Regions from separate parts of the Paenibacillus algicola genome, predicted to be linked through region 2. Evidence: a T-box and tRNA genes for the amino acid it is inferred to sense, from the RefSeq annotation. Region 2 holds a T-box; the other holds one or more tRNA genes.
The links. The T-box of region 2 lies ahead of tyrS (tyrosine--tRNA ligase). A T-box ahead of a tRNA ligase gene usually reads a tRNA of that ligase, here a tRNA-Tyr.

Region 1 (15,820 bases), 1.6 Mb from region 2:
AGGCCCAAGCGACTGTTTAGCAAAAACACAGGTCTGTGCGAAGCCGTAAGGCGAAGTATACGGGCTGACGCCTGCCCGGTGCTGGAAGGTTAAGGGGAGCGGTTAGGAGCAATCCGAAGCTGTGAACCGAAGCCCCAGTAAACGGCGGCCGTAACTATAACGGTCCTAAGGTAGCGAAATTCCTTGTCAGGTAAATTCTGACCCGCACGAATGGCGTAACGACTTGGGCGCTGTCTCAACGAGAGATCCGGTGAAATTTTAATACCTGTGAAGATGCAGGTTACCCGCGACAAGACGGAAAGACCCCATGGAGCTTTACTGCAGCTTGATATTGGATTTGGGTACGATCTGTACAGGATAGGTGGGAGCCGTTGAAGCAGGAGCGCCAGCTTCTGTGGAGGCGCCGTTGGGATACCACCCTGATCGTATCTAGGTTCTAACTTGGTACCGTGATCCGGTACGAGGACAGTGTCAGGCGGGCAGTTTGACTGGGGCGGTCGCCTCCTAAAGAGTAACGGAGGCGCCCCAAGGTTCCCTCAGAATGGTTGGAAATCATTCGAAGAGTGCAAAGGCATAAGGGAGCTTGACTGCGAGACCTACAAGTCGAGCAGGGACGAAAGTCGGGCTTAGTGATCCGGTGGTACCGCATGGAAGGGCCATCGCTCAACGGATAAAAGCTACCCTGGGGATAACAGGCTTATCTCCCCCAAGAGTCCACATCGACGGGGAGGTTTGGCACCTCGATGTCGGCTCATCGCATCCTGGGGCTGAAGTAGGTCCCAAGGGTTGGGCTGTTCGCCCATTAAAGCGGTACGCGAGCTGGGTTCAGAACGTCGTGAGACAGTTCGGTCCCTATCTGTCGTGGGCGTAGGAAATTTGAGAGGAGCTGTCCTTAGTACGAGAGGACCGGGATGGACGTACCGCTGGTGCACCAGTTGTTCCGCCAGGAGCATGGCTGGGTAGCTACGTACGGAAGGGATAAGCGCTGAAAGCATCTAAGCGTGAAGCCCCCCTCAAGATGAGATTTCCCAGTATGTAAGACCCCTTGAAGACCACGAGGTAGATAGGTTGGAGGTGGAAGTGCAGCAATGCATGGAGCTGACCAATACTAATCGGTCGAGGGCTTATCCTACAAGATTAATCTAATAACGCACATTCGTTTCGTATCTAGTTTTCAGGGAGTCAATCTCTGTAACTGCATAAGGTTATGATGGAGAGATACCCAAGTGGCTATAAGGGGACCCTCTGCTAAGGGGTTAGACTGCGTAAGCGGTGCGAGGGTTCGAATCCCTCTCTCTCCGCCATTCATATACCTGAATGCAAATATTAGTATGGCGGTGTAGCTCAGCTGGCTAGAGCGTACGGTTCATACCCGTGAGGTCGGGGGTTCGATCCCCTCCGCCGCTACCATACATACCTGGAGGCTTAGCTCAGCTGGGAGAGCATCTGCCTTACAAGCAGAGGGTCGGGGGTTCGATCCCCTCAGCCTCCACCATGTAATTTTTCATATGCCGGTGTAGCTCAATTGGTAGAGCAACTGACTTGTAATCAGTAGGTTGGGGGTTCAAGTCCTCTCGCCGGCACCATTATAAATGCGGAACTGTGGTGTAGAGGCCTAACATGCCTGCCTGTCACGCAGGAGACCGCGGGTTCGAATCCCGTCAGTTCCGCCATTTATATTTTTCACCTTAAATTTCATGTATGGCTCGGTAGCTCAGTCGGTAGAGCAGAGGACTGAAAATCCTCGTGTCGGCGGTTCGATTCCGTCCCGAGCCACCTTTTGTTTTTGGAGGATTAGCGAAGTGGCCAAACGCAGCAGACTGTAAATCTGTTCTCGTACGAGTTCGGTGGTTCGAATCCATCATCCTCCACCAGTTATATGAGCCATTAGCTCAGTTGGTAGAGCACCTGACTTTTAATCAGGGTGTCGAAGGTTCGAGTCCTTCATGGCTCATCCGAAAGTCGTCAATTTTAATTGACGGCTTTTTTGTATTTTATTAGGAAATCCATCATGTAAGCATTGTCGTTGATCGGATAGGATGTGCTACAATGATAAAAAACGACAAAGTGGTGGGAGTCATCATGGCGGAGATCAAACAAATCGTTCAGCTCTTAAAACAAGCATTAAATATAAGTGTAACCTCGAGACTCATATCGGATGAAGAAGTAAGTAAGTCTGAAAAGGTAGATCGCAACGGTTCACCGTATTTCTACCATAAAGCTGAAGATCAAATATGGATACCGCTGGAGCATGAGCAGACCAATCAGGTGCTGGCATTTCATGCCGAAGATGTGACAGATTCAGAAATTGTCTTAATCCAGCTGTGGCTGCATTCCTTAAGAAGCAAAGAAAACAACATGAACCCTAAAACAGGGTCCAAGCAAGAGGACGAGAGGCAACTCCGACAATTAGGTCAATGGGTTGTACAGAGCTTAGAGGCAGATCAGTTGAATGCGGACCTTCCAGAGAACTTCGGTTTAGATGGTGTATTGACGAAAGACATGATCCCCTTTCTCATCATTAATGAGAGTGATCATGCCATAGACATTCAATATAAGGTTCTGTCTAGACTGCTTCGCAGCTATTTTAATGGCGAGGTTGCACTGATTCCGCTGCACGAGGCAGAGTGGCTGATTCTTGCGAAGCAGGAGCTTCTACAGAGCATTAAGGATGATATGGATGATCTGTTGGATGAGAAGGGCCAGGAGCGAGGACATGAAGATGCTCTGTACTCTTTTTGTGTGGGATTGCATGAGCTGATTTCTACCGAGTGGGTGGGTGATTTTTATGTCAGCAGTATTCCGGAAGCGGATGCCCTGCATGGCCTCCCTGATGCTGTGAACCTATTGAAGCAGACGATGCACTTGGGAAGAATTTTTCAGGTTAAGGAGCATATACATCTATCGGGCAGCCTGCACCTGGAACGATTGCTGTTTCACATTCCGCAGGAGCAGCGTGCGCTGTATCTTCAGCAGTATGCCGAAGGCTGTACAGAGTTGTTTCATGATCCGGAGACACTGTCTACCTTGGAGTCTTTTTTTGATCTGGACTGTAATGTTAGTGAAACAGCGAAGCATTTATATATCCACCGCAACACCCTCTTATATAGACTGGACAAGATAAAACAGGAAACCGGACTGGACGTTCGCAGCTTTAATGACGCAGTATTGGTGAAGCTTACACTCCTATTGTACAAATTAACGAAAAGAGCCTAAAATTTTTGTGCAGATTGTGCATAGCCAGCAACCACGCGGTCATGTAATATAAAGATATTCAATGTATCCGATTTCATTTCATAATATGAACAAGGGGGCAATCAGCATGGCAGGTGTACGCTTAGAGCACATTTACAAAAAATATGCAGGTTCCGATAAGGCAACGGTAATTGACGTTAACCTTGATATTAAGGATAAAGAATTTTTGGTTCTGGTAGGTCCGTCCGGTTGTGGTAAATCCACTACACTGCGTATGATCGCAGGACTTGAAGAAATCTCCGAGGGTAAACTGTACATCGGCGACCGCGTCGTTAACGACGTAGCACCGAAAGACCGTGACATCGCGATGGTATTCCAATCCTACGCTTTGTACCCGCACATGAATGTGTATCAGAACATGGCCTTTGGCTTGAAGCTCCGTAAAGTAAAGAAGGATGAAATTGACAAGCGTGTACGTGAAGCAGCGAAGATTCTCGACATCGAGCATTTGCTGGACCGTAAACCGAAGGCACTCTCCGGTGGTCAGCGTCAGCGTGTGGCCTTGGGTCGTGCGATCGTCCGTGATCCGCAAGTGTTCCTGATGGACGAACCACTTTCCAACTTGGACGCGAAGCTGCGCGGTCAGATGCGTGCTGAGATCACAAAGCTGGTTAAGCGTCTTGAAACCACTTGTATCTATGTAACGCATGACCAGATCGAAGCGATGACGATGGGTGACCGGATCGTCGTTATGAAGGACGGTATCATCCAGCAGGCGGCTTCCCCGGAAGAGCTGTACAACCAGCCTGTAAACATGTTCGTAGCAGGCTTTATCGGTTCCCCGACAATGAACTTTATTTCCGGTAAGCTTTCCGAGCAAAACGGCGGCGTATTCTTCACTTCCGAAGGCCTGAGCGTTCAGGTTCCTGGGGGTAAAGCACAGCTGCTGAAGAACAAATCCATGATCGGTAAGGAAGTAATCATGGGCGTTCGTCCGGAAGACATTCACGAAGAGCCAGTATTCCTGGAAGCTTCCCCGAACACTGTATTTAATGCCAAGGTTGACGTAACCGAGAACCTGGGTCACGAAATGCTCTTGTACCTGAGCGGACTGGGCAACGATACCGTAATCGGCCGTGTGGATGGACGTTCCACCACTCGTGAAGGCGACAATGTAAAGCTGGCAGTAGACATGAACAAAGTTCATCTCTTTGACAGAGAATCCGAATTGAACGTATTGCTGGCAGATTAAGATTCCAGCATATCTATAGAAACCGCCCTGCTGGGCGGTTTTTTTACTTTATAAAGACAGGCACGCTGGATTGCTTTGCTGCAGGTTCAGGTCCGAGCGATCCCGGCTGAGAACATTGCATTAGACACCTGATTCCTGTTAAGATGATCAAGAAGTATGACCTGGGAATCCATAGCAGGACGGGCTCGTGCGGTAGCAAGAGCAAGTACGCAAGCACGCAAGCACGACTGATTGCAAGAACACGAGCAGGAGCAAGGCATGTATAAGAGTAGGTCCGGGAGCAATATTACGTGCGGTAGCAAGAGCAGATACGCAAGCACGCCCGAGAGCAAGAATGAGAACCTAAGAGTTCACTTCATATAGCTACGAAAAGGGGTACGACCATGGCCAAGAAAGTGCGGGTATCCGAGCTGGTGCAGCAATTCCAGCTGGAGGTTATTTCTGGTGAAGCGGGGCTGAAACGGCCAATCACAACCGACGACTTGAATCGTCCGGGACTGGAGATGGCCGGATATTTCGAATACCATCCCATCGAACGGGTTCAGCTTCTGGGACGGACAGAGCTGGCATTCTATGCCATGCTGGAGCCGGAGGAGCGCAAAGACCGTATGTCACGTTTATGTACGGATGAAACACCTTGTATTATTGTGACACGTTCCCTGGAGGTTCCGGAGGAGCTGATCGAGGTCAGCAATGCCAAGGGCATGCCGGTGCTTCGCAGCAGCATGGCGACCACCACGTTAACGAGCCGGATTACCGGTTTCTTAGAACGCAAGCTGGCACCGACGACAACGATTCATGGTGTATTATGTGACGTCTATGGCGTTGGCATGTTGATTACAGGATCCAGCGGGATCGGTAAAAGTGAGACGGCGCTGGAGCTTGTCAAGCGCGGACATCGTTTAATTGCCGATGATGCGGTGGAAATCCGGCAGACCTCGGACTACCAGCTTCACGGTACTGCACCGGAGCTGATCCGGCATCTTCTGGAAATTCGGGGCGTTGGCATTATTAACGTCATGACCTTGTTCGGTGCGGGTGCGGTACGCAATAACAAGCGGATTACACTTGTGGTTCGACTGGAAGCCTGGCAGCAGGATAAGCAATATGATCGTCTGGGGCTGGATGAGGAAACGACACGAATTATTGATACCGACATTCCCCTCGTTACCATACCCGTCCGACCAGGCCGAAACCTGGCGGTCATTATCGAGGTTGCGGCTATGAATTATCGACTGAAGCAGATGGGTTTAAATGCGGCGCTGCAATTCACGAACAAATTAACGGCAACCATTGCCGAGGATATGGACGATATGGACTAGGGGGAATTGGGGATGTCTCTGCTCATCAATCCGATTGCATTTCAAATAGGCTCGCTGCCGGTGCATTGGTACGGAATCATTTTGGGTCTGGGCGCATTGGCAGGCTTACTGCTTGCGATCAGAGAAGGGAAGCGCTTCGGCATACCGCAGGAATTCTTCATGGACCTCCTGCTGCTCGGGGTACCGTCTGCAATTGTAGCGGCCCGAATTTATTATGTCGCCTTCAAATGGGAGGATTACAAAGATAATATTTGGGATGCCTTCAAAATTTGGGAGGGTGGTATTGCCATCTACGGCGCCCTGATCGGGGCTATTATTTGTGCTGTCATTTATGTTCGCAGACAGGGCTACTCCTTCTGGCGAATTGCCGATGTTTGTGCACCATCGCTGTTAATCGGGCAAGCTATTGGCCGTTGGGGTAACTTTGTGAACCAGGAAGCCTATGGCGGACCGGTGGAAGAGTCTTTTTTACGAAACACACTGCACTTGCCTGATTTTATTATCGATCAAATGAACGTAAAAGGCGTATTCCATCACCCTACGTTCCTTTATGAATCGCTGTGGAATTTCGTGGGCATCGCGCTGCTGCTGGTGCTTCGAAGACAAAAGTTTCTGCGTGCGGGCGAGCTGTTTATCAGCTATTTCATCTGGTATTCCATCGGACGCTTCTTTATTGAAGCGCTGCGTACTGACAGCTTGGCGTTTCAAGGCTCGGCGGGCCTGGCTTCCTTCCTGAACAGTCTGTGGAGCCCGATGACCTGGATGGGCTTTGAACAGGGCTATCTGGATCCTGTATACGGAAACGTTCGGATTTCCCAGCTGCTGGCTCTGCTGATTATTATCGCCGCAGTTGCACTGATTGTGATCCGCCGGACTACGGGAAAAGCGAGCGCAAGATATATGGACCCGATTGTAAGCACCAAAAATGCCGGAGCACCTACGCCGGAAGCGGATCTGAACCGTTCCCGCCGCAAGGAGGAGCTCTCAGAACAGCGATCCACGTCAACGCCGGAGACGCCGAAGCCCCAAGCGCGGCAGACGGATTCTGTAGTGGACTCGCCAGACGATAAAGAAAAGTAAAAGCTCGCACAAGGAGTAACGTAAATGATTGAAACTGTACTTTTTGATCTGGATGGCACGATTATAGATACCAATGACTTGATTATTGCTTCATTTATGCATGTATTTCAGCGCAATCCCGATGGACCGCTTACACGAGAACAGATCATTCCCCACATGGGGACTACACTGGAGTATCAGCTTCAGACCTTCTCTGGCCTAGAGGACGTCGAGGAGCTGGTTCCCTTATACCGCGCGTACAATAAACAGCATCATGATCAAATGGTCAAAACCTTTCCCTACGTCAATGAAGTGGTGGAATGGATTCAAGGACAAGGCCTTCGCATGGGCGTCGTAACGACGAAGATCCGGCCGTCGACGCTGATGACGCTGGACAAATTCAAGCTGGCTCCCTACATGGATGCCGTGGTGACGGTCAATGATGTAGAGCATCCGAAGCCCCATCCGGAGCCGGTGCAAAAGGCGATCGAGCTTCTGGGTGCTAACCCGGCAACGACCCTGATGGTGGGCGACAGTGCGGTGGATATGCAGTCGGCCAAGGCGGCAGGAGCACTTGCAGCAGGGGTCGCCTGGTCATTGAAGGGGCCGGAAATGCTGCGGTCATGTGGAGCCGATTATATTTTGCAGGATATGCGTGATCTGTATCGCCTGCTAGAGCCGGGGCAAGAATAGCTTAAATGAATTTGAAGCACCAAGAGCCAGCAGTTCAGATCCAGCAAAAGAAATGGAGCCGTTAAGAATGGGCAGGAACGTAACACGCTATCCCGTAGAAGGCTATAATGCACTTTGGCATATTTATCGAACCGTGAGCCCCTGGAAAGGGGTCAAAAACTTTATTTGTATTCAGTTGGCGCGCTACTGCCCGGTGCTTCCGCTCAAGAACTGGATTTACCGGCGCACGCTGGGAATGAGAGTAGGGAGTCATACGGCGTTTGGACTGATGGTGATGGTGGATGTATTCTTTCCCGAACGGATCACGATTGGCGAAAATTCAGTCATTGGATATAACAGCACCATCCTGGCTCATGAATACCTGATCAAGGAATATCGGCTGGGGGATGTGGTGATCGGGGACAATGTGCTGATCGGTGCCAATGTCACGATTCTGCCGGGCGTCACAATCGGAGATGGCGCTGTGGTAGCCGCGGGTGCTGTCGTGCATAAGGATGTAGCGCCGGGCGCTTTTGTCGGCGGAAATCCGCTTCGGGAGCTAAAGCCTTCTAAGCCAGAAGAAGAGAATGCATGAGTACGTTACCGCGATGAAGTTCCAATCTTTGTGGACTTGTAGTAAAATTAGTAAGGACGCAAAAGTAAATGTAAGCTAGTAGCTCCCACGAGATGCGCCGTGAGGGGCTTTTCTTTTTTTAGGAAGAAGGTTTAGGGTTGGAAGAGTAGGTATAAGAGTGAATGGTTTAATGATTCATGTGCTGCAAATTTAAAAGGGAGTGAAAAGCAATGGAAGCCACCATCAACTCAAGGGAGAGGCTGCCGCAGCTGGACATCTACCGCGCCATGGCTATTTTAGGTGTATTGCATGTCCATGCCACCTCGTTTGCCACCGTCGAAGCTGTAGACTCCCGATTCTACTTTATGATCAATTTTATCAATATCTTTTTTAAGTACGGGACGCCTTCTTTTATTTTTTTGAGCAGCTTTGTGCTGTTCTACAATTATTATGACCGGCCGCTGACCAAAGGACTGATTCTTAACTTCTACAAAAGACGGCTGCTGTTCATCCTGCTTCCGTATTTGCTCATTTCGATCGGATATTTTGGAATACGGCTCTATCAAAATGGAATGCTCTCCGGTCCGCTGGACGGATCAGCATTATGGGCTGATTTCTGGCATCGGCTGATTACCGGTAAAAATTATACGCATTTATACTTTGTTTTTATCAGCTTGCAGTTCTATATTCTGTTTCCGCTGTTCCTGCTGCTGTTCAAATCCTCCAAATTTCTGGTGCGCTGGGCGGTCCCGATCGGATTGCTGCTGCAGTGGGGATTCATTCTCTGGAATAAGTACGATTTGAAGTTTGTGGATAAAGGCAGCCTTGCGATCTCTTATATGGCCTATTATGTACTGGGAGCGTACCTGGCGATCCATTATGATACCTTTAAGGCCTGGCTGAGCTCCAGCTGGAAAGATCAGACCCCGCGGCAGAGAAAGGGTACCTTCATCCTGTGGGTCGGCTGGCTGGCAATGGGGCTGTCGCATGTTCTGATCTGGTATGAGGCGCGCCTGTACAGCAATTGGCATGATTCGTTGTGGTATGAGGGACTGTGGAACATGCATACGATGTTCTCGGCGCTGGTGCTGATGCAGCTCACCAATTGGCTGTTTAACAGCGACTGGAGCATGATGAAATCTATGCTGATCCGGATTGGAGAGCTTTCTTTTGCCATCTATTTAGTGCATCCGCTCTGGCTGGCTTTTTATCGGCTGTATGATTTCAATTTGAATCCGGTCACGGATGATTATCTGATCTGGGTGTATGGGGGAATGGTTACGGCACTGGTAATCAGCGCAATCGTGGTGCAGACCATCATGAAATACATGCCGGGGGCCTGGATGCTGCTAGGCAGTGTGCCCAAATCCCTCAAGAGCAAGATGCCCTCTCCTCCAAAAGGAAATCCCAAACGGGACGTTCGCGCTGGAGGAAGGAGCCGGTCGGTCGATTGGTAGCTGGTATAGCTGTCCGCGAGAAGCGCGGGCGGCTTTTTTGTGCTGGCGTGCCCAGCTAAGCACGCATTCTCTAGCCGGTGAAAATCCGGTCACAGGAGGGACCAAGCCCCTGTGTAGCTAGGATACCTGCTTATGGCGAAATCTGTAAGTAGAAGCGTATTGACGAAAGCACCCGTCAGAGATGGGGCGAGCAACGTACCAGGCCGTAACATAAAGTGAATTCTGCCGCGTCGTCAAAAAGGCCTCGCAAGAGGGAAGAGAGGATGCCGAGTCTCGCTGCATTGGACGAAGGCCACGGAAGCTGTTTAGAACTTGGATCAGCAGTGAAGAATCCTCCGGCGTATGGGGATCGGCATGGTATGAAAGAGGATGCAGTGAACTGGGGAGGCCCTCCCCTGCACGTTTTTTTTTTTTTGAAACCGTAAAGAGACGCTCTATAAGCCTAAAAGGTGAAGTGAACCGTCTGCAGGAAGGGAGTCCGAGGGGCTCATAGTACCGAAGAATGCAGGACAACACAACCTGTAGGAGGGAAGGAGCCCTGCTTTGTTCAAGTTTCATAAGGAGGTACGAGTCAGTGAATGCCAAACGGCTAACAACACCAAAGGAAAACGTTCAACAACTCCAAGAGAAATTAGGTCAATGCGGCCAAGGAAAGCAAGAAGCGAAGGTTTCACGCGTTGTACGACAAAATCTACCGGCTGGACATTCTTTGGGAAGCATGGCGAAGAGTACGAGCTAATAAGGGCTCGGCAGGAATAGACGGAGAGACACTGGCAGACATCGAGAAACAAGGAGAGGTGCTCTTTGTACACGAATGTCAACGTCTTCTTAAGGAAGGCAATTATCATCCACAACCTGTAAGGCGCCACTACATTCCAAAGAAAGATGGCAAAAAGCGACCGCTGGGCATTCCCACGGTGAGAGACCGCGTCATCCAGATGGCAGCGAAACTCGTCATGGAACCGATCTTCGAGGCGGATTTTCAGGAAACATCATTCGGATTCAGGCCAAAACGAAGTGCAAAGCAAGCGTTAGATCGCATTCGGAAAGCATGTAACCGCAAAGGAAATTGGGTGGTCGACGTCGACATCCAAGGCTACTTCGACAACATCAATCAGGAGAAACTCATTAAGCTGGTAGAAATGCGAATCAGCGATAGACGAATTCTGAAGCTGTTGAGGAAGTGGCTAAGTGCGGGTGTCATGGAGGAAGGCAATGTCAGACGCTCAGATTTGGGTACACCACAAGGTGGGGTCATTTCACCACTGCTGGCGAATATCTACCTGAATTACTTTGATCTCCTGTGGGAACGGCATGGCAGAAAAATGGGGGAACTCACACGTTACGCGGACGATCTGGTGGTCATCTGCAAAACAAAGAAGGATGCAGATCGGGCGTACGAACTCATTAGAGTTATTATGGACCGCCTAGAGCTAACGTTACATCCAACCAAGACACGCATCGTTGGACTATGGACAGGAGAAGAAGGCTTTGATTTTCTAGGCATGCACCATCGAAAGACGAAAGCGGAGACATCTCAAGGCAAAATATATTATACGACCCAGCAGTGGCTGTGCCGCAAGGCGGAGGAACGAATCAGAGAGGTCGTAAAAGAGCGACTGGCTCCTCCAAATATGCGTCACAAGACCTTTCAGGACCACCTGGAATACTTAAACCCTAAAATACAGGGGTGGCGCAACTACTACTACACAGCTTACAGCCAAAAGAAGATGGCGAAACTGGACTGGTACATCCTCCAGCGACTAGCCAAATGGGTTGCCAAGAAACGTCAACGCACGCGATGGATGAGCTCATTACGCGAAGTGAAAGCACTGTCCTCACAATGTGGACTTAAAACGCTCTTGTGATCTGCATGCACATGAATGACGAACATCGGAAAGCCGTATGAGGGAAAACCTCACGTACGGTTTGATGAGGAGGGGCAGAGATGTCTGCCCTTTACTCTAGAGAAGGAATGATGATTTAACGTGAAAGCAGAGGGTCATACAGGTTATAATACAGAGTACGGGCTGTAGATGATACCGATACGCTTGAGGTCAGTAAGGTGAATTGACGGCGTAGGCAGGGATATGATACTATAGCCATTATTCTTTACTTTATTAGCAAGGTAGCACTTTACCATAATAAAGAGTCGGGTGTTATTTTTTAGAGGGTAATACCGGACTTGATCGTTTAAAAATAGAATTCGAGGTGACTACGCCATGTCTAAACCGAAAGGTTTTGAAAAACCCGCCGGTGTGCGGGACTATCTCCCCCATGCGGTATCCCGGCTGCGCCAGATTGAATCCCGGGTGCTGCAATGCATGGAGCGCTGGGGTTATCGGCAAATCATGACCCCGACGATTGAATTTTATGATACGGTGGGTGTGTCGAGTTCCACCTCTGACCAGAAGCTGTTCAAGCTGCTCAATAACCGGGGCACGACAATGGTGCTGCGTTCCGATATGACGGCCCCTATTGCCCGGGTTGTATCATCTCTATTAAAGGAAGAAGCTCTGCCGATTCGCTTGTCCTACCATGCCAATGTGTTTCGGGCGATTGAAGAGGAAGCGGGACGGGAGGCTGAATTTTACCAGACTGGCGTGGAGCTTGTGGGAGACGACTCTCCGGAGGCGGATGCCGAGGTGGTGGCGCTTGCGATTGAGAGCCTTCGGGCGGCAGGCGTGAAGACGTTCAAAATGGCTATGGGTCATATGGGCTTCCTCAACGGACTGCTGGAAGAGGTGCTGCCGGACCGTCCGGGCGATCAGGAGAGCCTGAAGCGTGATCTGCTGAACCGGGATTATGTCGGCTACCGCAGCACTATTCAAGCTCTGCAGCTGCCCCCGCAGGAGGCAGCGAAGCTTGAGGGCATTCTCCGTCTACGCGGCGGCCGGGAGGTATGCACGGAAGCGAGAGAGCTGAGCCTGAACCCGCTGGCCCGGGCCTCGATCGAGCATCTATGCAAGGTGTGGGAGGTGCTGGAGGCTTACAATGCTTCTAGTCATGTGCTGATTGACCTGACCATGATTGGTGACTTCTCTTACTATACGGGTATGACCTTTGAAGGCTATGCGGCCGAGATCGGTTCTCCTGTAGCCAGCGGCGGACGCTATAACAAGCTGCTGCAGCAATTCGGCAGAAGCGTGCCGGCCACGGGCTTTGCTTTGAAGACGAACCGGATTCTGGATGGTGTGGATGCAGAGGACAGCGAAGCCGTGAAGCCGGTGCTGATTCAGTACACGCTGCAGCATCGCAAGGAAGGCTTGGCCAAGGCCAGTGCCCTCCGGGAAAGCGGCCGGATCGTAATTACCTCCATGATGGGGGATGGCGAGCATGGAAGCTTGCAGGATGCACGGAATGATGTTCCTGGTGCCAGCCTGCTGCATCAAGGCTATGACGAAATTATTACCTTACAATAGATCTCAATCCTAGACAGGAGGTGCCTCACATGGCAGAAACCTTAAAAGTAGCTATGCCCAAGGGACGGATATACAAGAAAGCCTCAGCCCTGTTTCGCGAGGCCGGGCTGCCGATTCCCCTTGACGTGGATGAAACGCGCAAGCTTGTGATCCCGCTGCCGGAGGCGGGAATGGAATTTATATTGGCCAAGCCTGTCGATGTTCCGACGTATGTCGAGTACGGCGTGGCGGATATCGGTATTGTCGGCAAGGACGTGCTGATTGAGGAAGACAAGGATGTATATGAGCTTCTTGATCTCGGCATTGCCCGCTGCCGCATGTCGGTCATTGGCCTGCCAGACTGGACGCCGGGCATCCGGCAGCGCGTGGCGACGAAGTATCCCAACACAGCCTCCCGTTACTTCCGGGAGCAGGGACAGCAGGTAGAGGTCGTCAAGCTGAACGGATCGATTGAGCTTGCCCCTTTGATTGGCCTGGCCGATCGCATCGTCGATATGGTTGAAACCGGTCAGACGCTGCGGGAGAACGGGTTGGTTGAGATGACGAGCATGTTCGAAATTACAAGCCGGCTCGTTGCCAACCGGGTCAGCTACCGGATGAAGAATCGGGAAATTCAGGAGCTGTGCGACCGGCTTCAGAGCGTTATTTTTGCAAATACAGACAAATAGATCGGCAGCATAATTCAATAGGAAGCAGGCGGGGAGGAATCAGGAATGAGAATAGTGCCGGCAGAGGAGTTTGATTTAAAGCGGGAAAGTGACTACGGTACACCCGAGCAGAATGAGGCCGTCAAGGAGATTGTCCGGAACGTTCGCCGCGAAGGTGATGCCGCCCTGCTGCGGTATACGGAGCAGTTCGACAACACGAAGCTGACAGCAAGCGGCCTGCGGGTACAGCACAGCGAGCTGATGGCTGCGTATGACGAGGTGGAGGAGTCGTTCGTGACCGCAATCCGTTCGGCAGCAGAACGGATTCGCAGCTATCATCAGAAGCAGAAGCGCAGCTCGTGGATGGATGTGCAGCCGGATGGAAGCATCCTGGGCCAGATTATTCGGCCCCTGCAGCGAGTCGGTGTATATGTGCCCGGCGGGAAAGCAGCCTACCCCTCCTCGGTGCTGATGAACGTCATTCCGGCGCAGGTAGCCGGGGTGCCCGAAATTGTGATGGTCACCCCTCCGGCAACGGGAGGCACGGAAGGTATCAATCCGTACATCCTGGTGGCAGCAGCGGAGGCTGGTGTGACCGAGATCTACCGGGTGGGCGGCGCTCAGGCGATTGCCGCGCTGGCTTACGGAACCGCGTCGATTGCTCCTGTCGATAAAATTTGCGGGCCCGGCAACATTTATGTGGCGCTGGCGAAGCGCGAGGTGTACGGTGCTGTAAACATTGACAGCATTGCCGGCCCGAGTGAGATCGTCGTTCTGGCCGATGACAGTGCTGAGGCAGCGTATGCGGCAGCGGACCTGCTCTCCCAGGCTGAGCACGATGAAATGGCTTCGGCGGTGCTGGTGACGACGTCACCAGCCCTCGCAAAAGCCGTCAGCGCAGAAGTAGAACGCCAGCTGGAGCTGCTGCCGCGCCGCGATATTGCCCGGGCATCGGTTGACAGCTACGGGGCGGCTATTGTGGCTCGCTCCATGGACGAGGCCATCTCGATCGTGAACAAGCTGGCACCGGAGCATCTTGAAATTATGACAGAGGACCCGATGGGCATCCTGGGCCGGATTGAAAATGCAGGTGCCATCTTCCTCGGTCCGTACAGCTCAGAGCCGGTCGGAGATTATTTTGCCGGTCCCAATCATATCATTCCGACCAACGGGACGGCACGCTTCTCCTCGCCGGTCGATCTGGACGATTTCATTAAGAAATCCAGCATGATTTACTATAGTAAGGAAGCACTGCTCCGCGACGGCGAGACCATCATGGAGCTGGCACGCCGGGAAGGGCTGGAGGGTCATGCCCGAGCGATCGAAATCCGGCTGGAGCAGGAATCACAAACAGGGGGGAATTCAAAGTGAGCTTTGAAGCTAACGGGCGGACGTCAAGCGTCAGCCGCAAAACGAATGAGACCGATATTTCCTTGAAATTCAATGTGGATGGTACCGGGGTGTCACAGCTGGAGACCGATGTGCCGTTCTTGAATCATATGCTGGATCTGTTCACGAAGCACGGACACTTTGACCTCAGCGTGAATGCGAAGGGCGACATCGAGATTGATGATCACCATACTGTAGAGGATATCGGGATTTGTCTGGGTCAGGTGCTGCGGGAGGCGCTCGGTGATAAAAAGGGCATCAAGCGCTATGCCAGCGTCTTTGTTCCCATGGACGAGTCTCTCGCTCAGGTCGTCATTGATATTAGCAACCGGCCTCATTTCGAGTACCGTGCGGAATATCCGACTCAGCAGGTCGGCTCTTTTGATACGCAGATGGTGCATGAATTTTTGTGGAAGCTGGCTCTGGAGGCGCGCATTACCCTGCATGTCATCGTGCATTACGGACACAATACGCATCACATGATTGAAGCGGTGTTTAAAGCACTGGGACGCGCTCTGGATGAGGCAACGAGTATTGATCCCCGCGTTACGGGCGTGCCATCCACGAAGGGAGTGCTGTAATACATGGCCATTGCGGTAGTGGATTACGGCATGGGCAATCTCCATAGTGTCAGCAAAGCGGTAGAGCGGCTCGGCTATGAGCCGCTGATTACCGGAGTGCGGGAGGAAATCTTGTCGGCGGACGGCATTATTCTGCCAGGGGTCGGCGCATTTGGAGATGCGATGGAGCATTTGCGGGAAAGCGGGCTTGATCAGGTCATGCGTGAGGCTGCGGCCGGGACAGCGCCGCTGTTAGGGATTTGTCTCGGGA
Region 2 (15,820 bases):
GTTGCACACATCAAAGTAAAAGTCCTCAAACGCTTCCGTACTTGTATTGGCAAGCTGAGCCATGCTCGCGTTCGGATAGCGCAGCACCACCCACTTCGTCCGCTTGACACGCTCTTCGCTATGTACGGGGTGGGAGTAAATGGAGTTATAGAGCTTCATATTCTGCTCAGGCACATCCGCAAGGTCGTTGACATTCTCGCCGGCACGGATCCCGATATAGCAGTCCATCTGCTTCATCCGGGCAAGGTCAAGCTCGGACCAGATCGACAGCTGCTCCTTGGTGGCATGCTTCAGCATAGCCCGCTGTACCGTTTTGTCTGTCAGCTGTACGAAAGGACGTCCTCCTTTGCGGCCTACCTCTTCGACAATCGCATTGAGCAGATCCCGCTCCGAGCCAATCATCTCAATCAGTACATTTTCCCCGGGCTGCATATCGACCGAATAGCCCACCAGATTTTCTGCTAGTTTCTGAATTCTTGGATCACGCATGCTTGATTCCTCCTAAGGTGTAAGTAGCTACGCATCGTCTTGTTCAAATTATATTGAACAATGTTCAATCATTTTGTTATTGTATCACGTTCCTTCTGCTCCGTCAGCCGCTTGCCTGAAATATATTTAGCGGACTGCTGTAAAAGAGAAGCTCACCTCAGACCTCAGCATTTCATCATGTTTCCGTCCTGCTTGATCCTGATAGGTCACTCGCCGCTCTGACAGGAGCTTGACGGGCAGTCCCGTCGAATTTCGCACCGTCACATAGTAAACCGAATTTACTGTGCTTTGGTCCAGCAGCGCCTCCAGCATCCGGCGCTCCTTCTCCCAGATGCCCAGCAGCTTCTTCCGGCCAGCCTCGTCCCCGGTATACAGCTCACCGGCCGGCTCTTCCAGCTCATTCTTCAACTGCTCCATCTGCTGCTGCAAGAGCTCTCGGCAGCGGGTATATGCTGCTTGGGGGTCCAACTCTACCCGCAGCACCCGCGTCCCTCGCGCCGCTCCCAGCTCCTCAGACACATGCTTGTCGGCGCTGCCGATCCAGCTCAGCTCCTGCAGCGGGTTGTAGCCACTCAGCCATGTGCTGTCAGCATATCCTTCCTGCAGCGCCTTCCACGTGCCGCTCTTGTACTCCAGCTTGGCCTGAAACCCGTCTGCGGGATCGCCTGACTGCGCAAAACGCCGAGGACGTTTCTTGTCGCGTCCCTTGTTTACTGTCATACTGAGCAGCGTATGGCTCCTCAGCTCTCCCGTATAATGAAGCTCAGCGCTGTACACGCCGGTATCCAGGCTCTGAACGGCGCTCCGGCCTTCAAAGTGAAGCTGCTCCAATCCCGCCAAGCCCGCCAGCGTCGTTTGCAGCAGCCCCTCCGGGTCAGAGCCTTGAGGGGTACAGCCATGCAGACTCAGGCTGCTGCCTAGAAACAGAAGCAGGCTAATCAAGAGGCCGATACGGTGAATCTTCATCATGAATCAGTCCTTTTTCAAGATGATGTATGATTCATAGGCTGTGTTGCCTCTTCCTTCTTTATGCAATTCATCGTGCAGCCGCTCCTTGCCCTAACCTGCCAGAGCAGGCGGCATGAAGTCAACAAAGAGAAATAACCAGCCAAGTGTAACCTCCTTGGCTGGTTATTTCTCTTTGTACACGTTCTTTTCATGTGATCGAGGCTATGCTTCAAATAGAATGATCTACTTGGGGACAGCCCCTCCCGATTAAGATTAGATTCATTAATCTCCGGACGATTCGGTCTCTTCGATCATAATCTGGTTCCGGCCGCTGTTCTTGGCTTGATAGAGCGCCATGTCAGCCCGGTAAAAGAGGGATTCTACGCTGATCCGCTCCTGTGTCCAGTTCCACTCCGAAATCCCGCAGGATACCGTTACCAAAGGATCCGTTTCCTGCTCCACGCGCTGGCGGATACGTTCCCCCACTTGAAACGCCTGGTCAATGCCCAGACCTGGGAGGTACACCGCCAGCTCTTCGCCGCCCCATCTGGCAGCTATATCGCTTTGGCGAATCGAGGATTTAATGACATTGCTGACCTGCTTGAGAATCTTATCGCCCTTCTGATGGCCGAAGGTGTCATTCACCCGCTTGAAATGGTCAATATCCACCAGAATCAGGGACCCGCAGAAATCGCGGCTTTGGCATTTCTGGATGGCTTCATCCAGATAATGGCGAGCATACAGCTCAGTCAGCATATCCCGGTTCGCCATCCTCCGTACCTCGGCATGCAGCGAGGCGTTTCCTACAGCCAGACCGATATGGCTGGAGAGCGTTTGGAGCAGCCGGTAGTTATCGTAAGAGAAATAGTGCTTCTTCCGGTGCGACATCAGGATAACCCCGCGGATCCCCCCGTTGACCATCAACGGGGTTGCGATCATGGAGCTGGACCCGGTCGTCTCCATCAGCTTCGACTCCGCCGGACGCTCCGCCGCATAATCCGCCAGAATGAACGGCTCCTTACTCTGGTAGACATGCCCGCCGATGCCGTATTCCTTCGGGAACACTTCCTTGGCCAGCCATGGGGCATTACAGGAGGCCACCTCCAGTGCGCCCAGTTCCTCATTCATCACGAGAATGCAGCAATAGTGCGCACCCAGAATCTTTCGCAGCTCCTGATTGGCAAACTGGTAAATATCGGCCAGGTGCAGGCTTTTGCTAAGCCGCTGGGTCAGCTCGTTAATCATCCGCAGCTCGTGTATCATAACGTTGGACTGCTCATACAGCTTGGCGTTCTCAAAAGCCGTGCCCGCGGCATCCGCCATCATTTCCAGCAGCTCTACATCCAGCTCCTCCATAAGCGGCCCCGTCGCCTTCAAATGAAGCACACCGTAAACCCCCTGCTTCCCGCCGACCGGAACACCGATCTCTACGCGGGCTTCTTCTCCTGAGCCCCGGTGCAGCGTTGTGACGGTGCCTTCCATAAAGGTCCTTACATAAATCTCTTCCTGCCAGTGATGCAGCAGCAGCGGCTTCACTAATGGATGGTTGCTCTCGTGGTCCTGAGACATAAACAGCTCCAGACCTACCTCCGGATAAAGACCGAGAATGCTCTCCATTACCTCTGTCAGCACCTTGTCCACATCGATGCGTGAATGCATCCTCTTGATATATTGAAACAAAATGGAGCGTTGGCGGGCCTCCTTAGCGGCCTGAACGTATACCTTCTCCAAATCGTTGACAAAGATGGATTGAAATCCCCGGTAAAAACAGGAACGCAAAAGGAGTCCAGCCGCCTCCGTGAGCACCAGAACGCGCTCATCCAGCTTGTCCTCCAGCGACACTCTCACCAGAGCTCCGAACAGCTCGCCCCGTGTCCTGGACTGAAGCGGAACAGCACATACCGTTCTGCCGCCCATCACGGCGTCACTAACCGCCGCCGCCGGCTGCCCGGTACGCAGCACTCTCTGCAGAGTCTCGTCATCGCCGGCCAGGAAATAGTCCTGCAAGGCAGAATCCCCCGCAAGCCAGACGCCCTCGGAATTCAGCACTGCCCATTCTCCACCGACTTGCGACAGCAGGCTGGAGGCTTCGCTCTTCCATTCCAGAAAGCTCTCCTCCATAATCGGTTGAAGATACGGCTGGTCATAGATCGTAATATCCAGATCGTGATGCCTGGTTCCGGCACTTCTGCTGATCAGCCCGCAGGATGCTGCCCCGTCTGGCAGAGCAGTCGTCCCGCAGGAGGCTGAAGATGCCTTCCGTTGTTCTTCTGACATATCGGGCGCTCCTTTGCACCATTATAAGGTCTGCCTAAAGACCCACATGTGCTTCATGAAATAAAACGTGCAATCACCCCTGCATGCCTATCCATTCATTTCCAGTTCGTAGCGATAAGCAAGCAATACAGGCGCCTTCTTATGTAATTTGATTATTTGAACAAAGTTCTCGTATAACAATATTATATTACTCTTTTTTACCTAGTATTGCATTACATTTTAGTTATTTCATACATGTTTTTTAGGTCTGTAGTCCTATCGACAAAATTAGACAAAGTTCCGGGTTACGTTATTCTTGACTTTACACCCCTATTTCATATAATATTTATTGTTGAAAAAGAATGCAATGCATTCATTTGAATTTGGGCGGATGATTGTGTCACCCTCACGAATTTGTTGCTGACGGGACAGCGGCTGAACTTTCCTGTCAGATCTGTCAATATAGACAGCGATGAACAAATACGGCGCAAATAGAGCCCTAAATGAAACCTAATTACAAAGGAGTCTATATTACATGGCACGTTACACCGGTCCTAAATTTAAATTGAGCCGTCGCGTGGGTATTTCCCTCAGCGGTACTGGCAAAGAATTGAAGCGTCCTTTCCCTCCGGGTCAGCATGGTCCTAACCAACGGAGAAAGATGAGCAACTACGGTATGCAGCTTCAAGAAAAGCAAAAGCTTCGTCACATGTACGGCTTGGGCGAGAAGCAATTCCGCACACTGTTTGACAAAGCACAGCACATGAAAGGTATTGCCGGTGAGAACTTCATGTTCCTGCTCGAGAGCCGTCTGGACAACCTCGTATACCGTTTGGGTCTGAGCAATTCCCGTGCAGGTGCTCGTCAGCTGGTTGCTCATGGTCATGTTACTGTAAACGGCAAGAAAGTGGACATCGCTTCCTACTCCGTTTCCACTGGCGACGTGATCGGCCTTCGTGAGAAAAGCCGCGGCTTGTCCGCAATCAAGGATGCAATGGCTAACCGTGTGCATCTGCCAGCTTACCTGGAGTTTGATGAGAACGCAATGGAAGGCAAGTACATCCGTCTGCCAGAGCGCTCCGAGCTGTCCCAGGACATCGATGAGAAGCAAATCGTCGAATTCTACAACCGCTAATATAAGAATCCCCAGGTGGAAACACCGGGGGATTTTTTTTATAACATATGCCTCGCTCTGTATGCAGAAAGGCCGGCAGGTTGAAGGTGATGTTCAGCTTCGTCTGCCGGCCTGCTGCTCTGTCTTTCTGTCTTTCTGTATTAAGAAAGCTTTAACTTCGCAAATTTGCGCTTACCCACTTGAAGAATATCTCCATCTGCCGGCTTGATGCTTCCGTTAAAGTCACTTTGCTTCTCTTCGTTCCATTTAACTGCGCCTTGCTGAATGCTGCGCTTGGCTTCTCCATTCGATGCTGCAAACCCTACTAAGGTCAGCAGCCGGATTAGCCGAATTTCTCCGTCCACGAGCTCCTCGGACGGAATCGCAAACTCCTCGATGTCCTCCGGCAGGGCGCGCTGCTGGAACACGGTCACGAAATGCTGCTGCGCAGCATCCGCCGCGTCCTGACCATGGTACATCCGTACAAAGGTATGACCAAGCTGCATCTTCCCATCTCTCGGATGCACAGTTCCCTTCTCCAATCCTTCAGTCAATGCGGTCAGCTCTTCATTGCTGATATCTGTCGCCAGACTATAGTATTTCAGCATCAGCTCATCCGGAATCGACATGGATTTGCCATACATTTCATTAGGCTCTTCATCAATACCGATGTAGTTGCCCAGGCTCTTGCTCATCTTCTGAACGCCGTCCAGCCCTTCAATCAGCGGAAGCGTCACAATCGCCTGCTGCTCCACGCCATACTCCTTCTGCAATGTTCTGCCCATCAACAGATTGAATTTCTGGTCCGTGCCGCCAAGCTCCACATCACTTTTCAGCTCTACCGAATCCATGCCCTGCATGAGCGGGTAGAAAAATTCATGAATGCTGATCGGCTGTCCACTATGATATCTTTTCTCAAAATCATCCCGCTCCAGCATGCGCGCAACCGTGACCTTGGAGGATAGCTCAACGACATCCCCGAACGACATGCGTCCCAGCCAGTGAGAGTTAAAGTATACCTTGGTAAGCTCCGGCAGCAGCACCTTGTAGATTTGCTTCTGATACGTCTCAGCATTCCGGATCACATCCTCCTCCGTCAGCTGCTTCCGGGTTTCCGATTTACCGGTAGGGTCACCGATCCGGCCGGTAAAATCACCGATGATCAGCTGCACCTCATGCCCCAGCTCCTGGAACTGGCGCAGCTTCTGCAGAACGACCGTATGTCCAAGATGCAGATCCGGCGCCGATGGATCCATACCCAGCTTGATCCGCAGCGGCTCGTTGCTGACGACGGATCTCATCACCTTTTGTCTCATGTCCTCCTCAGGGACAATTTCAACGGCTCCCCTTGCGATGACATCCAGCTGACGCTCTACCTCCTGCTGCTGAACCTCTGTTAGCTCTTCCCATTTCATAGCCACTTCGTGCACATCCTTCCTGTATTTAGACGCAAAAAAGCTCCTTCTCATCCCAAGGGACGAGAAGGAGCACTCGCGTTACCACCCTAATTAAAACCCGCGCCGCATGAGGCAGGGGCTTTCACTTCATTAACATAACGGAATACAATACCCGGTACCGGACTACTGGTGACACTCTGAAGTGGATCACGTTCCTCCGGACAGCTCTGGACAGTAATTCAAAGGGGACGATTCTTCCGGTTCGCACCAACCACCGGATCTCTGGGAGATCTCATTCGCCCTTCTACTGGGGTCCTTCGAAGCTTTTATTGATATGAACTTAGCCATATTTATAGCATAAGCCGTCAATGCAAGTCAAACTTTTCATGACCAAATCGACAGGTTCCAGCCTGCATGATTCAAATCCTGCAATTTATGCTATAATAGGTGCGTTAAAAGGAGGAGTAAACATTCATGGTTGAGGAGAAAAAACAGAAGCCTGAGAAAGATCGTCCTCCCAAACGATCCATTGGACGCAGAATCGGGAGCGTGATCGGCTGGCTTTTTGTCGTAGGTCTCATGGGCATGCTGTTTGCGGGAGGGGCTGTGTTCGGCTACGTAACCTCCATTGTCAAGGATGATCCTGTCAGATCCCGGGACCTGATTGAGCAGCAAATGGGACTCAACGCCATCACCGGCTTCGCCTATTTTGGAGACGGCTCACCCATTGGCCAGCTTCGGACTGAAGAAGACCGGCGGCCGGTGGAGTTTGAAGAAATACCGCAAATTGTGATTGATGCCGTAGTAGCTATAGAAGACAACCGCTTCTTCACCCATGAAGGTGTGGACCTGAAAGGTACGACCCGCGCGGTAAAGCAGCGCCTGCTGAATGAGCCGGTGCAGACCGGAGGCAGCACGCTCACGCAGCAGCTGGCCAGACAGGTATTCTTGAGCAGGGACCGCACCGCCAACCGGAAGGTTAAGGAAATTTTGCTTGCCTTGCGCCTGGAGCGGTATATGACCAAGAACGAAATTATTACGGCTTATTTGAACAAGGTTCCGTACGGCAACGGCTCGAACGGCTATAATGTGTTCGGAATCAAGGCAGCAGCAAAAGGGATTTTTAACATGAATGATCTCAGCAAGCTGAATATCGCTCAGGCTGCCTATTTGGCCGGTCTGCCCCAGCTCCCGTCCGCCTATTCCGCTTTCGATGGAACCGGGCAGTTTAATGAGGACGCCTTTAACCGCGCCCTGAAGCGTCAGGGGCTGGTGCTGGAGCGTATGCTGGAGGAGGGCGTCATTACAGCGCAGCAATACGAGGAAGCACAGCAGTTTGATATTAAAGCCTCGCTTGCTCCCCGGCTGCAGAAGGCTTATGTCACCTATCCTTATCTGATGATGGAGGTTGAGCGCAAGGCATCCGATGTCATCATGAGCATGAACTACCCCGATGTTGATCTCAGCCAGGTCAGCTCAGATCAGCTGAATCAGATGATGGACGAAGCCCGGGAGCAGCTCAGCACGGGCGGCTACCGTGTCTATACGACCATTGACCGCACCCTGTACGGAGCCCTGCGGAAGATCGCGGATAACGATGACAACTTCTATCCGGACGATGAGGAGAAGGGTCAGGAGTTGACTGCGGCTATGGTTATCGACAATGATACGGGCGCCATCCTCAGCATGATTGAAGGCCGTGATTTTCAAACGGAGCAGACGAATCTGGCCACACAAATGCGGCGGCAGCCCGGCTCCGCCATGAAGCCGATTGCGGCGTATTTGCCGGCTCTGGAATCCGGTCAAGTTCAGCCCGCTAGCATAGTGGATGACTCTCCGATTATCCTGAAGGATGGCAGCAAGGGCTTTCATATTCCGATGAACGTATATGATAAATATAAAGGACTGATGACTGCACGCGAAGCCCTCAATGACTCCACCAATACTGTGGCGCTGAAGCTTTTTAATGAAGCCATTGGAATTGATAAGGCATGGGACTTTGCGAAAAAGCTCGGTATTACGACACTGACTGACAAAGATAACGCCGCGGCTACCGGAGTACTCGGCGGGCTGCAGTATGGTGTAACGGTAGAAGAACTGACGAATGCCTACAGCTCGATCGGCAATCAGGGAAAATTCAACGATGCCTACATGATCAGCAAGATCCTGGATTCCCGCGGCAATATTGTATATCAGCACGAAGTGAAGCCCGTGAAGGTATATTCAGAGCAGACCGCCTATCTTATGACAGATATGATGCGAACGGTCATTACTGAAGGGTCTGGCAGTACGGTTCTTAAAAATTACAAGCATTTCAACAGTATTCCCATTGCCGGCAAAACGGGCTCTAGCCAAAACTATGCCGACAGCTGGTTCGTTGGCTTCTCGCCCGACATTACAGTCGGCGTATGGGTTGGCTATGATCTGCAGGTGAATACATTGGACCAACCGCAGCGGACTCATGCTCAAAATATCTGGTCCCAAATTATGAATGAGAGCATCAATCTTAAACCGAAGCTGTTTGAGAACAAGGAATTCAAGCAGCCGGAGGGCATTGTTACCCAGACCGTGTCTTTCTACAGCGGCAAGCTTCCTTCGGCTCTGACCGACCGCTATGTCACGGATCTGTTCAATGCCAAGTTTGTGCCGAAAGAGCAGGATGATGCTGTGGAGCAAGCTAAATTCATCACCTACCGGGGCGCCAATTATATCGCCAGAGAAGGAACACCTGACGATTTCCTTAGCACCCGTACCGTCATCCGGCGCGAGAAGCCGATCAGCGAGCTGGTTCAGGAGCTGGAGAACGCCTTGGAGGTCATGACTGGCGATCATCCGCCATTATCCTATTACATTCCGGAGGATGCAAGCAAGGATATGCCGACCAAGGTGGATCCTCGGGTAGATGACGGCAGCGCGCCAACTCCGGCGAAGAATGCTCGATATTCTACAAGCAACGGCCAGGCTGTGATTAGCTTTACACCAAGCGGATCACCGGACGTAGTCGGGTATCGGCTGTACCGTTCTTCTAACGGAGGTGCTTTTCTACAGACCGGTCAGGTTGTGTCTAGTGACGGACCGAATTATATCGTGTCCTCGTCCGGATCGAACGTTCAGTACTATGTTGTTGCAGTGGATGTAGCAGGCAGAACGTCGGTTCCAAGTGATGCCGTCGGTCCATCATACACACCACCGGCTCCGGAACCGGTCACTCCGGATCCGCCGCAGCAGCCTCAGAATCCAGACTATGATAACAGCGCTCCGGAGGATGGCGTGACCGAGGAGCCTGAGGGTCCTCAGGAGCCTCAGGGCCCTTCCTCGATACCTTCTGAGCCAAGAAAACTGTCCGTTCAAGCGACGTCTAACGGCTTCAGAGCCACCTGGGCGGCGAACCCGGCTGATGAACAGGTGCAGCGTTATCAGGTATATTTCAGCCCGAATAGCAATGGCGTCTTCCAGATGATTGGCTCAAGCCAAGGCACGGAATTTACACTGCGTGTCGATGAACCGATCAACGGTACCTTCCGGGTGACCGCCATCAATGAACAGGGAGAATCCTCAGCTTCTGCGACAGTTAAGTTCGAGAAGCCTTAATGAGGAAACTCCCTTGAGTGAGTGAAATTATGAAGCCATAACATAAAGACATGGTAGAGTCTGGGAGGTTAGCCCAGCACCGCCATGTCTTTATTTTGGTCTATTTGCGCTTTCTTCAGCACCGGGATCACCCTCCCGAGCACTGCCATGCCTGTTATAGTATTACTACTCTCTTGCTAGTCTGTACATTAATCTTCGATCGTGGACAGATCGCCGGTCGGGAGATCCAGCTCCCATGCCTTCAATACCCGCCGCATAATCTTGCCGGAACGGGTCTTCGGCAGCTTATCCTTGAATTCGATCTCTCTCGGTGCAGCATGTGCCGACAGCCCTTCCTTGACGAAGCGATAAATGTCATCCTTGAGCTCCTGGGATGGCTCATAGCCTTCACGCAGCGAGATGAACGCTTTAATAATCTCGCCCCGGGTCACATCCGGCTTCCCGATGACGCCGGCCTCGGCCACCGCCGGGTGCTCTACCAGCTTGCTCTCCACTTCAAAGGGACCAATGCGTTCTCCGGACGAGTTAATAACATCATCAATCCGGCCTTGAAACCAGAAGTAGCCCTCTTCATCCATATACGCCGAATCTCCGGAAATGTACCAACCCGGGATTCGGAAATACTCCTCATACTTCGCCGGATTGTTCCAGATCTGCCGCATCATAGATGGCCAAGGAGTCTGAATGGCCAGATTGCCCATCGTGTTCGGCGGAACCTCCCGGCCCTGATCATCCAGTATCGCAGCCTTGACACCTGGAATCGGACGTCCCATAGAGCCAGGCTTAATGGCCATCCCCGGATAATTGCAAATGAGCTGCCCACCGGTCTCGGTCATCCACCAGGTATCGTGAATCCGCTGTCCATACGCCTTATGTCCCCAGCGGACAACCTCCGGATTGAGCGGCTCTCCCACCGACAAGACATGGCGCAGATGACTCAGGTCATATTCGCTGATCATATCTGAGCCGGCTCCCATCAGCATTCGGAAGGCCGTCGGTGCACTGTACCATACCGTTACCTTGTTCTTAGCCAAGGTGTTGTACCAATCCTGGGGACTGAAGCGTCCGCCGCGGATCACATTGGTCACGCCATTTAACCAAGGTGCAAAAATCCCGTAAGAAGTGCCTGTAACCCATCCAGGGTCAGCGGTGCACCAGTACACATCATCCTCCCGCAGATCCAGAACAACCTTGCCGGTATAATAATGCTGAATCATAGCATTCTGTACGTGATATACTCCCTTCGGCTTGCCCGTTGAGCCGGAGGTATAATGCATAATCATGCCGTCTTCCCGATCCAGCCATTCAATCTGAAGGTCGGTTGAGGCCTGCTCCATCTCCTTCTGATAGTTTAGCAGCCCTTCACCCTCTGGAATGTCCTCTCCCACCAGAATCAGATGCTTGAGCAGCGGCAGCTCCTCCCGCTTGACTCGTGGCAGCAAGGCTGGTGTTGTGATCAACGCAACCGCTCCACTGTCCTCCAGGCGGTCCTTGACAGCGGTCTCCATAAAGGCCTCAAACAGCGGACCTACCACAGCCCCTACCTTCAGCGTGCCCAGCAGACTAACATAAAGCTCCGGACTGCGCGGCATAAAAATAAACACGCGGTCTCCCTTGCCAATACCGTATTTACGCAGCACATTGCCGAACTTGTCGGATTGCTCCTTCATCTGTGCGAAGGTGACGGCTTCTTCTCTGCTGCTATCGCTGTACAGGAGCGCAGTTTTGTCCCCAAGGCCTTCTGCTACATGGCGGTCTATGGCTTCATAAGCCATGTTCACCTTCCCGGTATCATACCAGGTGAAATGGCTCTCAATTTCTTTCCACGAAAATCGCTCTACAGCCTGTTCATAGTGACTCAGATTGGAATGGGTAACCTCACTAGCTAGTACTTCCTTGTGCGTGTGATTCATGTTGCATCCTCCTCATCGTTAAATCATAATAGCAATGACTTACTTTCAAGTGGACAGCGCTTACAAAACACCAAGCAAGCGCGGATTACACAAAGCATTGAACAGCATCATTTCCGTACCCATGGCTTGATTAGAACTGCCGTGGAAGTCAATATGTTTATTTGTGAAGGTTTTATGTCGAGGAAAATTATATCATACCTGTCGTTTTCGTGTCATTGCTTTTCATTTTTTTATTTTTTTGCTATAAGTAGGGTAGGTACCCGAAAGGAGCGTACTAGATGGAGCATCCCAAGCTGTTCAAGTCTCATCTCTTGTATCCGGAAGATCGCCGTATAAAGGTGGAGGGTCCGATTCCTGCACAGGCTCTGGCCGATTTGAGCATGCATCCTCACCTGGATGCCTTCCGCCGCCCTGCCGATCAGCATGAAGCGCTGATTGAGATCGCCGGACTTCCCGAAGGCCGGATTATTGCAGCTATTGATAACGATACCATTGTAGGATATGTAACCTTCCACTATCCGGACGAGCTGGAACGCTGGTCACAAGGCAATATGGAAGATCTGATAGAATTAGGAGCCATCGAGGTGGCGGATGATTACCGCAGCCTGGGTCTCGGCCAGCACCTGATCAAGACCGCCTTCGAGGACGGCCAGCTGGAAGCCTATATAGTGTTTACGACGGAATACTATTGGCACTGGGACCTGCAGGGCAGCGGACTGAACGTCTGGGATTACCGCAAAATGATGGAGCGCCTCATGAAGGTGGTTGATATGGAGTGGTATGCCACTGACGATCCCGAAATTTGCTCCCATCCGGCTAATTGTCTCATGGTTCGCATTGGCAGCAAGGTTCCACTCTCGTCGAAGGAGCAGTTTGACCGCATTCGTTTTCAGCAGCGCATTATGTATTGAAGCTTGATCCCCCACAAACATCATAAAGCCTCCTCGACCCGAATGTACCTGGGCGAAGGAGGCTTTTTCATAGCGTCTTGTATGTTTACTGCACCGTACCCAGCTGACTCAGCATGCGGCTCACAATCCTGTGAGAACGCCGGGAGGAAGCCACTGTAAATTCGGCAAAATTCACATGGGCCGAGCCATCTGCCTTATCCGACATGGAGCGAATCACAACAAACGGCACCCCGTTCATATAACAGGCCTGGGCCACAGCCGAGCCTTCCATCTCTGCGCAAGCGCCCTGAAGCTCGCCATAGAGCAGCTCAACCGTCTCTCGGCTTGCAATGAACTGATCCCCCGAGAGCACGCGGCCAATCTTGTAGCTGACATCCTCCAGCGTCTGGCACGCGGCCTCTGCCAAGGACACCAGCTCCTTGTCTGCTGGAAAATCAGAAACCTCCTGATACGGGATGACTCCTCTCTGGAAGCCTAGCGGTGTCACATCCATATCATGCTGCATGCAGGAGGAAGAAATAACGATATCGCCAATATTAAGCTCCGGGTCCAGGGCTCCGGCCACGCCTGTAAAGAGGATCTGAGAGACCCCGAAGCTGTCAATCAGCACCTGGGTCGTAATCGCAGCATTGACTTTACCGACGCCGGATTTGCAGACCACGACCTCTTTCCCCTGTAAAGCACCCTTCACATATGTAATTCCTGCCTTCACAACTCTCTGACTGCACTCCATCTCATTAAGCAGCAATTCAATCTCTTCATCCATCGCGCCAATCAGGCCGACTGTATGGCTCTTCATCTACTTACAGCTCCTTCACAACGAATTATAGTTATCCAATCGAAAAAGCCCCGGAAAGGGGCTCTCTCGCTATATTGATTGCACTTCATGCTTAGTCTTAGTCGTTCACGTGACTCACGGACAAACGCAGAATCGTCTCATGCGGCAAAATGACGCGCGGATTCTCTACATTCTCCTTCTTCATCAGCTTCGTCAGCAGCCGCATAGCTACCGCGCCCAGGTCGTACATCGGCTGAGCCACTGTGGTCAGCTGAGGACGAACCATGGAGGCCATTCGAATGTTGTCTACGCTCATAATCGAGAAGTCATCCGGTACCTTGAGCCCTTCATCCTGGATGCTGTGGATCGCACCAATGCCCATCTCGTCTGTAGCAGCGAAGATCGCAGTTGGCTTCTTCTTCAAGCCCAGGAAATACTTCATGGCTTCCACACCGGACTCATACCGGTAATTGCCGATTCGTACCAGGTCCTCCTGATACTCGATACCAGCTGCCTCAAGCGCCTTCTTATATCCCTGGAAGCGGGCATAGCCGTTCGCCGGATCCTGCAAGGTACCGCTGATCATTGCAACCTCGCGATGACCATGACGAATCAGTGTGCTGACCGCATCAAAGGCCGCCTGCTCATGATCGATATCAACCGAAGGATACGAGCCCTTCTCGTCACTGGTTGCGCAGAGCACGATGGGAACAGCAGAGGTCTGGAACGCCTGGATATGCTCATCTGTAACCGTTCCGCCCATGAAGAGCAGTCCATCCACCTGCTTCTCCAGCAGTGTATTAATAACACGGATTTCCTTCTCTTTCCGCTTGTCCGCATTACACAGAATAATATTATAGTGATACATATTGGCGATATCTTCAATCCCGCGGGCAATCTCGGCAAAGATCGAGTTCGAGATGTCCGGAATGACCACACCTACCGTGGTGGTCTTCTTGCTGGCAAGGCCTCTTGCCACCGCATTCGGACGATATCCCAATCTCTCTATTGCTTCATAAACCTTCTTCCGGGTCTGTGGCTTCACATTGGGGTTGTTGTTCACAACCCTCGACACTGTGGCCATGGATACGCCTGCTTCGCGCGCCACATCATAAATGGTTACCGTCAAATTCCTTCTCTCCATTGCCAATAAATTTTCAAAAAAACGTTCGCCTAATAATTACATTTATGATACGACAAAATACGGCTTTGTGCAATGTCAAGCCCTTACATTACAGGCTCTTCAGCTTGCTGTCCAGCTCGCCTGCCGTGATTTGATAGTGCGATGTATGCCATACCGGCTGGCCGTCTTGAACCACAATCACCTGCGGCGATTCATGTCTCACGCCCAGTCTCTCCGCCGCTTCATTCGACACCGCCCGGTCAGCAATCACATCAATCATCATGTATTCAAAGCCTTCCTGAGGCTCCCCTTTCAAATAGGCCAGAACCTGATCGTAAGCAGCTGCACTGATCGGGCAGCGGGTACTGTGCTTGAACAGAAGCAGCGCCCGGTCGGAGGTACGCTCTATCGCAGCCTGCAGTTGATCTCTTGAAGTCATTTTTGTCATCGTCGCCATCGGATATACCTTCCCTCCATATTTTGAAGTTCCTACTCTATATCCTAACAAAACGATCGTGAAAAATCCAACAAACTCGACACCATGCGACAAATCAGCTCGCGTAAATATCTGAAGACGGCTGAATCGACTTCAGAAAGACCGTCATAGCCTCCAGGCGTTCGTTGATGTCTGCCATCCAGTCACCATCGCCCTCGCTTTTGGCGAATCGGTATAGGTCCAGAAGCATATTAATATGTTCCCCGATCAGATCCTTGCATTTCTCGGGCAGCTGGAAGCTGTCTTCCAGAGGTCCTGAGAGAATCTCTTTCAGCAGGGCAGCCGGCTCATAAAGGTCCGTCAGCGAGATTTCACCGCCGCTTTGCCCTGCTTTCACTGAGGTCACGTAATTGACAACCTCCTGCTTGATGCACGGCAAGAGCTCATAGACTCCGCAATCCTCGCAAACATTCACGGGAACGTGAGTAATACTTTCTTTTTTGGAGAAAAACAGTGTTCTCAGGTTTAATTCCATCATTTGTCCACAAGTACATTTCTTCAACAATGGGGCCACCTCTGATTCCGTCATGAATGTCGTTACCGGGTCCTTATTCTCATAGTACTATTCTACTATCATAACAAAAATCCTTTCAGAATCCTTGAATAAATCAAATTATGCTTTATTTACCATCCCTGATTTTAAGGGTCCGATTTAGTTTGTTATACTTATAGAGTCTGTTAAAGAATGAGACGTTGAATCTAAAACCCTGAGATCTTGAAAGGAGACCTGCTGTAATGAGATTGACCGGTAAAAAAGTGATTGCACTGCTCGATGAAGAATTTGAAGATCTGGAGTTGTGGTAT

Region 1: it has a tRNA-Tyr gene. The T-box ahead of tyrS (tyrosine--tRNA ligase) is inferred to sense a tRNA for this amino acid. The anticodon was not compared.

Annotation. Positions count from the first base shown of each region.
Region 1 is NZ_CP040396.1:138,160-153,979, forward strand. Features, by position in the region: rRNA gene E6C60_RS00675 (23S ribosomal RNA) at 1-1,132, shown strand, start outside; tRNA gene E6C60_RS00680 (tRNA-Ser) at 1,213-1,304, shown strand; tRNA gene E6C60_RS00685 (tRNA-Met) at 1,334-1,410, shown strand; tRNA gene E6C60_RS00690 (tRNA-Val) at 1,420-1,495, shown strand; tRNA gene E6C60_RS00695 (tRNA-Thr) at 1,511-1,586, shown strand; tRNA gene E6C60_RS00700 (tRNA-Asp) at 1,597-1,673, shown strand; tRNA gene E6C60_RS00705 (tRNA-Phe) at 1,704-1,776, shown strand; tRNA gene E6C60_RS00710 (tRNA-Tyr) at 1,789-1,874, shown strand; tRNA gene E6C60_RS00715 (tRNA-Lys) at 1,882-1,954, shown strand; gene E6C60_RS00720 (PucR family transcriptional regulator) at 2,050-3,216, shown strand; gene E6C60_RS00725 (ABC transporter ATP-binding protein) at 3,323-4,447, shown strand; gene hprK (HPr(Ser) kinase/phosphatase) at 4,831-5,769, shown strand; gene lgt (prolipoprotein diacylglyceryl transferase) at 5,782-6,849, shown strand; gene ppaX (pyrophosphatase PpaX) at 6,874-7,521, shown strand; gene E6C60_RS00745 (acyltransferase) at 7,589-8,095, shown strand; gene E6C60_RS00750 (acyltransferase) at 8,305-9,531, shown strand; gene ltrA (group II intron reverse transcriptase/maturase) at 10,209-11,399, shown strand; gene E6C60_RS00760 (ATP phosphoribosyltransferase regulatory subunit) at 11,754-12,953, shown strand; gene hisG (ATP phosphoribosyltransferase) at 12,983-13,621, shown strand; gene hisD (histidinol dehydrogenase) at 13,667-14,971, shown strand; gene hisB (imidazoleglycerol-phosphate dehydratase HisB) at 14,968-15,570, shown strand; gene hisH (imidazole glycerol phosphate synthase subunit HisH) at 15,574-15,820, shown strand, end outside.
Region 2 is NZ_CP040396.1:1,785,467-1,801,286, reverse strand. Features, by position in the region: gene E6C60_RS08055 (aminopeptidase) at 1-489, opposite strand, end outside; gene E6C60_RS08050 (hypothetical protein) at 616-1,458, opposite strand; gene E6C60_RS08045 (sensor domain-containing diguanylate cyclase) at 1,720-3,714, opposite strand; gene rpsD (30S ribosomal protein S4) at 4,229-4,828, shown strand; gene tyrS (tyrosine--tRNA ligase) at 4,969-6,222, opposite strand; T-box leader at 6,278-6,534, opposite strand; gene E6C60_RS08030 (transglycosylase domain-containing protein) at 6,679-9,795, shown strand; gene acsA (acetate--CoA ligase) at 9,984-11,708, opposite strand; gene E6C60_RS08020 (GNAT family N-acetyltransferase) at 11,987-12,619, shown strand; gene E6C60_RS08015 (5'-methylthioadenosine/adenosylhomocysteine nucleosidase) at 12,705-13,418, opposite strand; gene ccpA (catabolite control protein A) at 13,516-14,526, opposite strand; gene ytxJ (bacillithiol system redox-active protein YtxJ) at 14,630-14,977, opposite strand; gene E6C60_RS08000 (hypothetical protein) at 15,072-15,518, opposite strand; gene E6C60_RS07995 (type 1 glutamine amidotransferase domain-containing protein) at 15,752-15,820, shown strand, end outside.